2 regions of the Mesorhizobium sp. P160219 genome follow, and region 1 is predicted to be linked to the other one. Evidence: riboswitches for the same ligand, from Rfam matches in the RefSeq annotation. Region 1 holds a riboswitch; the other holds the start of a gene.
What was found. A riboswitch is a leader RNA that binds a small molecule or an ion and turns the genes downstream of it on or off. The one in region 1 is predicted to bind thiamine pyrophosphate.
Positions count from the first base shown of each region.

Region 2: linked by a shared signal. The riboswitch ahead of AC3EMP_RS15485 (YkoF family thiamine/hydroxymethylpyrimidine-binding protein) and the one ahead of thiB (thiamine ABC transporter substrate binding subunit) in region 1 are both predicted to bind thiamine pyrophosphate.

Region 1 is NZ_JBYNWG010000001.1:314,826-319,225, reverse strand. Features, by position in the region: gene AC3EMP_RS01600 (ABC-F family ATP-binding cassette domain-containing protein) at 1-1,763, opposite strand, end outside; gene AC3EMP_RS01595 (thiamine diphosphokinase) at 1,765-2,424, opposite strand; TPP riboswitch at 2,587-2,701, shown strand; gene thiB (thiamine ABC transporter substrate binding subunit) at 2,745-3,752, shown strand; gene thiP (thiamine/thiamine pyrophosphate ABC transporter permease) at 3,973-4,400, shown strand, end outside.
Region 2 is NZ_JBYNWG010000001.1:3,199,265-3,203,664, reverse strand. Features, by position in the region: gene AC3EMP_RS15495 (ABC transporter ATP-binding protein) at 1-425, opposite strand, end outside; gene AC3EMP_RS15490 (ABC transporter permease) at 422-1,264, opposite strand; gene AC3EMP_RS15485 (YkoF family thiamine/hydroxymethylpyrimidine-binding protein) at 1,520-2,128, opposite strand; TPP riboswitch at 2,119-2,231, opposite strand; partial or broken gene AC3EMP_RS15480 (GSU2403 family nucleotidyltransferase fold protein) at 2,442-2,831, shown strand; gene AC3EMP_RS15475 (hypothetical protein) at 3,097-3,348, shown strand; gene AC3EMP_RS15470 (DUF2934 domain-containing protein) at 3,508-3,747, opposite strand; gene AC3EMP_RS15465 (hypothetical protein) at 3,840-4,055, opposite strand; gene AC3EMP_RS15460 (DUF1236 domain-containing protein) at 4,154-4,400, opposite strand, start outside.

The sequences.
Region 1 (4,400 bases):
GCCAGCGTGGCGCGTTCCTTGTCGAGGGCGGCGATGGTCTTTTGGAACGAGGCCGGGTCGCGCTCGTAATAGGCGGGATCGGCAATGTTGTTTTCCAACCGCGAGATCGAGGCCATTACCGCCTCGATCTTCTTGGGCAAGGATTCCAGGGCGAATTTCTGCTTGAACGACAGTTTCTTCGACGGCCCTTTTGGCGCTGCCGGCTCGCTCTTGCCCGGCGCCGGCGCATCGCTGGTTTCGGCCTTGGCGCGCGCCTTGCGGTCGTCGAGCCGGGTGCCGCCGCGCTGCGCCAGCATGTCGGAATAGCCACCGGCATATTCGATCCAGCGGCCGCCTCCGTCCGGGGCGATGATGCTGGTGACGGTGCGGTCGAGGAAGTCGCGGTCGTGGCTGACCAGGATGACCGTGCCGGCAAAGCCGGCGACAAGTTCCTGCAACAGTTCCAGCGTCTCCATGTCGAGATCGTTGGTCGGCTCGTCGAGCACCAGAAGGTTGGCCGGCCGCGCCAGAACACGCGCCAGGAGCAGCCGCGCCCGTTCGCCGCCGGACAGCTCGCGCACCGGGGTGCGCGCCTGTTCCGGCTTGAACAGGAAATCCTTCATGTAGGACACGACATGGCGCTGCTCGCCATTGATGACGAGGTTTTCGCCGCGCCCGTCCGTGAGATACTGCGCCAGGGTCTCGGCCGGATCGACCGCCTCGCGCTTCTGGTCGAGCGTGGCGATTTCCAGATTGGTGCCGAGCCGCACCGAGCCGGCATCGGGCTTCATCTCGCCGGTGAGCATCTTCAACAGCGTCGTCTTGCCGGCGCCGTTCGGCCCGACAAGGCCGACGCGATCGCCGCGCTGGATGCGGGTCGAGAAGCCCTTGACCACGGTCAGGTCGCCAAAACTCTTCTCGATGTTCTTGGCCTCAATCACCAGCTTGCCGGATTCGGCGGCGTCGCTGGCCACCATGGTCGCCGAGCCCTCGGCGCCGCGATGGCCGCGAAAACGCTGGCGCATGGTCTGCAGTTCGCCCAGGCGGCGCATGTTGCGTTTGCGGCGAGCCGTCACGCCATAGCGCAGCCAATGCTCCTCGCGCACGATCTGGCGGCCGAGCTTGTGCTGTTCGCGCTCTTCCTCTTCCAGCACAAGGTCGCGCCATTCCTCGAAATGGCCAAAGCCCTTGTCGAGGCGGCGGGTCTGGCCACGGTCGAGCCAGACAGTGGCGCGCGAGACGCGTTCGAGGAAGCGACGGTCGTGCGAGATGACGATCAGCGCCGAAGACGTCCGGACAAGCTCTTCTTCCAGCCATTCGATGACCGACAAATCGAGATGGTTCGTCGGCTCATCAAGCAGCAGAATATCGGGTTCGGGCGCCATGACGCGGGCAAGTGCTGCGCGGCGCGCCTCGCCGCCGGAGAGATCGTTGGGGTTCTCCGTGCCGGCGAGGCCGAGATGCTCCATCAGATATGTGGCGCGGTAGGGATCGTCGGCAGGCCCAAGCCCGGCCTCGACATAGGCGCGCACATTGGCAAAGCCGTCCATGTCGGGCATTTGCGGGAGATAGCGCACCGTTGCCGAAGGCTGGCGGAAGACCTCGCCGTCTTGCGGCTCGATCAGACCAGCAGCAATCTTCAGGAGCGTCGACTTGCCGGAGCCGTTGCGGCCGACGAGCGCGATCTTGTCACCGGCGGACGCCGTCAGTTCGGCGCCATCGAGCAGCGGCGTGCCGCCAAAGGTCAGTCTTATGCCGTCGAGGTTGAGAAGGGGCGGGGCCATGTCAGCTTTCAGGCAAGGGGTAGGGGTGGGCGAGCAGCAGCGCGCGGCCATGGCCGAGCGCGATTTCGAGGCCGCCCCCGGTCGTGTTGGACTTGACCTCGTTCGAGATGGTCAGCGACGAGCCGAACACGACCTCGACATGGTCGAGCGGCCACTTCGCGCCGGACACGGTGAGGCCCGAAAGATCGGAAAAGCCGAGCACCGAAAACAGCGTTCCGTCGGCATAGTCGAAGCCGGCCTTGCCAGGCAGCAGAGGGGCGCCTTCCTGCGCTCCGCTGGTCAACAGCAATTTTGTGCCGGCCTCGGCCAGCCGCAGGCTGAGCGCCAGATGGAGGAAGGCGTGGTCGGCGCGCTTGCCGCCGAAAGCGCCGGCCAGCACCAGGCTGGTGGCGCCGCGTTCCAATGCCGCCGCGATCGCCAGTTCGCCATCGGTCTTGTCCTTTTCGGGAGGAAACACCTCCCGCGGCACGGCGGCGAGATCGGCAGGCAGGTCCGCCGGCACGGAATCGAAATCGCCGACCCACAGCTCCGGCATCACGCCGAGCAGGCGGGCATGATCGATGCCGGCGTCGGCGGCGATGACGCGCGTGCCCGCGACCTGGCGGTCGAGCCGCGGCGTGCGGACGAGATCGCCGCCAAGCAGGATGGTGAATGTGCTCATATCCGCTGGCCCTTACCAGCCCCGCCGACGAAACGGAAGGCCGAGCGGCACCGTCACTCTTTGTTGGAGCATGATCTTTTTCCGGAAACGGATTCCACTTTCCGGGATCACGCTCGGGCAAACTTCCACTTGCGTGGCACCTTGGCCGGGCCTATGTGTCGAAACGCTCTAACGGGGTGCCGGACGCGATCTTCGCGGACCGGCTGAGAGGCAGTCTCGCCAACCCGCTGAACCTGATCCGGTTTGTACCGGCGGAGGGATTAGACGCTTCGGACAGCCCGACGCCTCAATTCCTTTCAACACGAATGAAGGAGGCGCCGATGCGCATTTTTTTGTCCCGTCTTGTCCCAGCGCTGGGGCTTGCTGTTTCGCTACTGGCAAGCCCTGCGTGCGCGCAGGAAAAACTCACGATCTATACCTATGAGAGTTTCACTGCCGACTGGGGTCCAGGCCCCCAGGTGAAGAAGGAATTCGAGGCCGAGTGTGGCTGCAGCGTCGACTTCGTCTCGGTCGCCGACGGCGTCGCACTTCTCAACCGCGTCAAGCTCGAAGGTGCCTCGACCAAGGCCGATATCGTGCTTGGTCTCGACACCAACCTCACCGCGGAAGCCAAGGCTTCCGGCCTGTTTGTCCCACATGGCGCGGTGGCTGAAAACAACGTGCCGGGCGGCTGGAGCGACGACACTTTCGTGCCCTACGATTATGGTTATTTCGCCGTCGTCTACGACACCGAAAAGCTGAAGAGCCCGCCGAAGAGCCTGAAGGAACTGGTCGAGGGCGATGCCGCCGACAAGATCGTCATCCAGGATCCGAGGACGTCGACGCCGGGCCTCGGCCTGCTGCTGTGGGTCAAGTCGGTCTATGGCGACAAGGCGCCGGAAGCCTGGGCGAAACTCAAGGGCAAAGTGCTGACGGTGACGCCGGGCTGGAGCGAGGCCTATGGCCTGTTCTCCAAGGGCGAGGCGCCGATGGTGCTTTCCTATACGACGTCGCCGGCCTACCACATGGTGGCCGAGAACACCGGGCGCTACCAGGCGGCCTCGTTCGAGGAAGGCGAGTATCTGCAGGTCGAGGTCGCCGGCATCACCACCACGGGCGCGAAGAACCCGCTGGCGGCGAAGTTCCTGGCCTTCATGACCGGGCCGAAATTCCAGGATGTCATTCCGGAGACCAACTGGATGTTCCCGGCCGGGAAAACCGACAAGCCGCTCAATCCGGCTTTTGATAGGCTGGTCAAGCCGGCGAAGACCTTGCTGTTCAGCCCGGAAGAGGTCGCGGCAAATCGCAAGGCCTGGGTGGATGAATGGCTGGCGGTGATGAGCAAGTAGATTTGGCTGTATAGTCAAAAGATGAGTGCTCTACGGCGCCCCCCTCTGTCCTGCCGGACATCTCCCCCACGAGGGGGGAGATTGGCCTTTACGTTGACTTTCGCCAATCTCCGAAGCTGCAGGAATGAGCGGAGCGCTAAAACCGCCAATCTCCCCCCTCGTGGGGGAGATGTCCGGCAGGACAGAGGGGGGCGCGAAGGAACGCGACGCCCGGTAAAGAGTGCAACGCTCTGACCCCCGCATCACGGCCGGCATTGTCGCGCTTGCGGCAATCGCGCTGCTGATCGGTGGCGCCTTCGCCGGCCTTATCCGCGAAGGCGCGCACGACCTTTCCGGCGCCGCGTCCGCCTTTGACCTCTATCTCCTGCGCGTTGTCCGCTTCACGCTCTGGCAGGCTGCGCTCTCGATGCTGCTTTCCGCCGTACCGGCGCTGTTCGTCGCCCGGGCGCTGTCGCGGCATCCGCGCTTCTTCGGACGCGGCTTCATCCTGCAGCTGTTTACTGTGCCCCTTGCCTTGCCGGCGATTGTCGCAGCGCTGGGCATACTGGCGCTCTATGGCCGCGCCGGTTATTTCGCCGCGATCGGTGGCCAGAGCTGGCCCGACATCTATGGGCTGCCGGGCATCCTCGTCGCCCACGTCTTCTTCAA
Region 2 (4,400 bases), 2.9 Mb from region 1:
ACGGTGCGCAAAAGCGCCGCGCGCTGGCGCATGCCGCCGGAAAGTTTCGCCGGCCAGGCGCGCTCAAAGCCGGCAAGGCCGAACTCGGCAAACAGCGGCGCGACGCGTTCGCGCGCCGCCTTGCGGCCAAGACCCTGCACTTCCAGCCCCAGCGTCACATTGTCGATGACGCGCCGCCACGGCATCAGCGCGTCGCGCTGCGGCATGAAGGCGAAGGGGCTGCCCTGCAATGGCGCGCCGTCGAAGCGCATGTCGCCCTCGCCTTTCAGCGCGCCGGTCAGCAACTGGAACAGCGTCGACTTGCCGGCGCCGGAAGGGCCGAGGATGGAGACGAACTCGCCGGCCGCGACATGAAGCGAAATGCCGGCGAGCACCTCAAGCGCGCCGAAGTTCTTCCTGATGTCCCGGAGTTCGAGCCGCGTCATTGACGGTTCTCTTCTGCAGCTTCAACCTTGCCGTCGCGGCTTTCGCTCCCTGCATTCTCCCAAGGCATGGCGAAGCGCTGGACGAGCACCGCAATGGCGAACAAGACAAGCGTGAGCGCGGCGCTGACGGCGACCGCGGCGAGCACCAGATCGGGCCGAAAGTTGTTCTTGGCATTGAGCATGTAGATGCCCAGCCCCTTCGCCGCCCCCGCATATTCGGCGAAGATCGCGCCGACGACGGCGTAGGTGATGGAGATGCGCAGCCCGGCGAAGAAATAGGGCAGCGCCGAAGGCAGGCGCGCCAGCCAGAAGATGCGCCAGCGCCCTGCCCCCATGGTGGCGAGCATCTGCGAAATCGCCTTGCTGGTCGCGGCAAAACCCTCGACCAGCGCCACCATCATCGGGAAGAAGGTAACGAGCGCCACAAGCAGGATTTTTGGCATCAGCCCGAAGCCGAACCACAGTACGATGAGCGGCGCGATCGCGACCAGCGGCAAGGTCTGGCTGACGATCAGCAGCGGAAACAGCGCGCGGCGCAGCGGGGCCAAGAAATCGACCAGCGCCGAAAGCACGAAGGCAGCGACCAACGAGCAGGCGAAGCCTGCTGATGTGGCGCGGATGGTGGGCAGCGTGTTGTCGGCAAGGGCAGCGCGATGCTCCCAGGCCTGCTGCAGCACGCGCGACGGCGCCGGCAGCATGGTGGGCGCAGCGCCACCATAGCGGGCGTAGAGCTCCCACGCCGCGAGGAGCAGGGCGGAGGCGCAGGCGGCGGGGATGGTCTTGGCGATGGCTGCGGCTAATCTCCCCCCTCGAGGGGGAGATGTCGCCGAAGGCGACAGAGGGGGTCGTCTCGCATAGAGCGCCCACGCCTTGCCGATGCGAAAAGGACGTCGGCGCTCCACGCGCTGGGACCCCCTCTGGCCTGCCGGCCATCTCCTGCTCGAGGGGGGAGATTCGTGGGCATCGCGGTCTTCGCCAATCGCCAATGGCTCCCCTCCTCTCTGTGCTGAGGGGTCAGAGGCATCTCCTCCACGCAATGGGTCAGATAAACCAGCCACGGCAATATCCTCAAGGAACGACGCTTGAGCCGCGGCTCAGACGGCGCTCGGGCTGTTCGCCGAGATCGTGATGTCGAGGGTGACGTGGCCGGCGCCGGGGCCGAAGCGGCAGAAGGCCTCGTTGAGCGTGGCAAACACCGCACCGGCATCGCCACGCAATTTGGTGCAGAAGTTCTTTGAGCGCTCAAAGACGCCGGACTGTTTCAGGAAATCGATGCAGCCGTAGATCTCGTCCATATGGTCGCCCGTGCCCATAACGTAGAGCGAGAACTGCGCCGCCACCGGCTGGCCGGTCGACGGCGTGGCCTGGACAGCGCGGATCGCGGCGATCTTGCGCTCGTCCAGCGGAATGGCGGGGCCGCCGGTCTCGTCGGAGCGGCAGATCGGATCGTTGGGCTCGCCCGGACAGCCGCGCGAGACCGCCGCCGAAAGCACGCAGTGCTTGCCGCTTTTGGCCGCCGCGACGAACAGGTCGCGCATGGCGGGAAACAGCACCTCGGGCGGCCCGACCATAAGGGTCGAGATGTCATCGGTTTCGATCCGCAGCCGGTCGCGCCAGGGATCGAGCGCGCCGAGCGCGCCGAGGATGACGCCGACGAAATCGTCGGTCATGGGATAAAGGGAAATCTGTGCGCCTGAAAACATCGCCCGCCTCGCTCCGCTGGTATTATCCAGATCAGCTTTAGGGTCCGAAGGCTTGCCGCCCTCATCTCAGCCCCGACGATACGGAGCACCCCTGTGGATGGGCGGGTTAAAGCACCGTTCGCGGCATTGGGGAAGCCGTTTGTTGAGGCACTGCGGGAAAGTGTTTTGGGCCAGACGTGCCGGGCGCCCGGGCGTTAACAGACGACTCGTCAGTTCGTTGCGTTATAACGTTTCCACGAACTTCTTATAACTGCGTTGAAATTCAAGCTGATAAACGTAATTATAAGAAAACGGCAGAGACTCCGCGCAGCCCTTACGGTTTCTGGATTTCCTTATCCGCGACCCCATCCGGACTGTGCTCCTGCATCGCTCGGGCTTGCCTGTGCTGGTCCCCTCGCCCCAGCGCTACGCCATCCACAAGCTGATCGTCGCCTCGCGACGCGGGCCGAGCGCTGGCGCCAAGCGGGAGAAGGATCTCCATCAAGCGCGCCTGCTGACCCAAGCGCTCGAAGCCACGCGTCGCCAGGACGACCTTGCCTTCGCCTTCATGGAAGCGTGGGACAAGGGCGAAAACTGGCGCGAGACGATCCGGGGCGGCTTGAACCTGTTCGACGCCGCCACGAGGGAAAACAGTCACACCATCCTGGGGAAATCCCTCCGCGAAATTGGTGCGACTCCTGAAGGATTCACGATGCGGGATTAGCTGAAGCGACCGCTGCTATATTCATTTTCATCGTCCCAACCGTACGAAATTGGCTTGACGCTTATTCGTACATAAAGTACGATATCTCTTTTCGCAGAGAGGAATGTCCTTGAGCACAGCGAACCATGTTGCCTTCGCCGATCTCTCTCGGCCTTTGCTGTCACCCCCGTCGTTGCCGCCGCCTTTGTTGCCGCCGCCTTTATTGCCGCCCCCTTTGTTGCCCTTGTCATTCGATCAGTGCGAACGCCTCGCCGGGGCTTGGCGAATGGCCAGCCAAGACATCGCCGACGACATCCGCTTCATCCGCCAATATCTGAAAGTCGTTGCCGAGAAGGACGAGAGGCTGTCGACCGGCACCCTTGTTCACAGCCGCGCCTATGTCGAGGCCTGCGCCGGCTGGCTGCCACAGACTGTAACGCGCTATCTGCGCCACCTGCGCCAGATCACCGAATGCGAACTGGCCATGACAGCTGCCGGCATTCGCTTTGCGCTGTCGAGTTATGCCTGGGAGGCATGAGGGCGCCTGTCGCCAAACACAAGGAATTGCGCTGCCCGTCGCAGGCGCAATTCGTCAGGTTGAGAGGCTCGGGCGCGCCTGAACGGCGGGCGCCAAGGATGGCCCGGCCAGCGAATTCCGGCCTTGCTTTATTTCGACTGGTCTTATTTCGACTTGGCCTTATTTCGATTTGGCTTTGCCGGACTTTGCGGCGGCAGGCTTCGCTGCCTTTGGCTTGGCGGCTGCCTTGGCGGGCTTGGCGTCAGCTTTCTTCGCCGCCTTTTTTGGCTTGGCGACCGCGCCATCGACTTCAGCCGTGGCCTGCTCCCAGTGTTCCTGATGCGCGCCTTCAGGCCGGCCGGCCTTTTCCCAGATCTCGTGCGCGCGCTGGCGAATGCGGTCCTGTTTGTCGTCCGTCACTTAAGCCTCCGTGGTTGGGTCCGGTCGGTTGGTCCAGATTCCACGAAAACATTAGCCGAAAATTCGGCCGGCGTCTTGAGTGACGAGACATCTCAGCGCGGGTCGGAAATCACCGCAACGCCGAGCAGCGCCGCTTTCTTGACGATCAGCCCGGCGAGGTCGGCATCCGAACGATCGGTGCCGGTGCGCTCCCGCAGGAGCGCGATCGCTTCCTTCATCGATAACAGCGCCGTGTTGCGCTCGGCCAGCAACTTGTCGCAACACGCCGCAACATTGGCGGAGTTCGGGGTCTCGACATGCGGCAACATGGCAATTCTCCTTTCATCATGTTCGTCATTCGGCCCTGCCGCCCTTTTGGGAAGAACGACAGGGCCGTATCACCGATGAATGGTTAGGTTGTCGAGCGTTACTCGACCACCTCGACAATCCTGCGCGTGCTGGGGTCGACCAACACGGTATGGTTGTCGACGACGGCGTATCTGTACTGAACGTCGGGAACCTCCTGCAGCTCGACAGTGTCAGGCAAGGCAGTGCCGACATTCAATTCGACGCCGAGCAGATTGACCGAGGCAAGCGGATGTTTCTTTACGTATTGGTGCACGACCGTGCGCTGTTCCGGGGTGATGATCACCTGCTGCTGTGCCGGCTGCGTG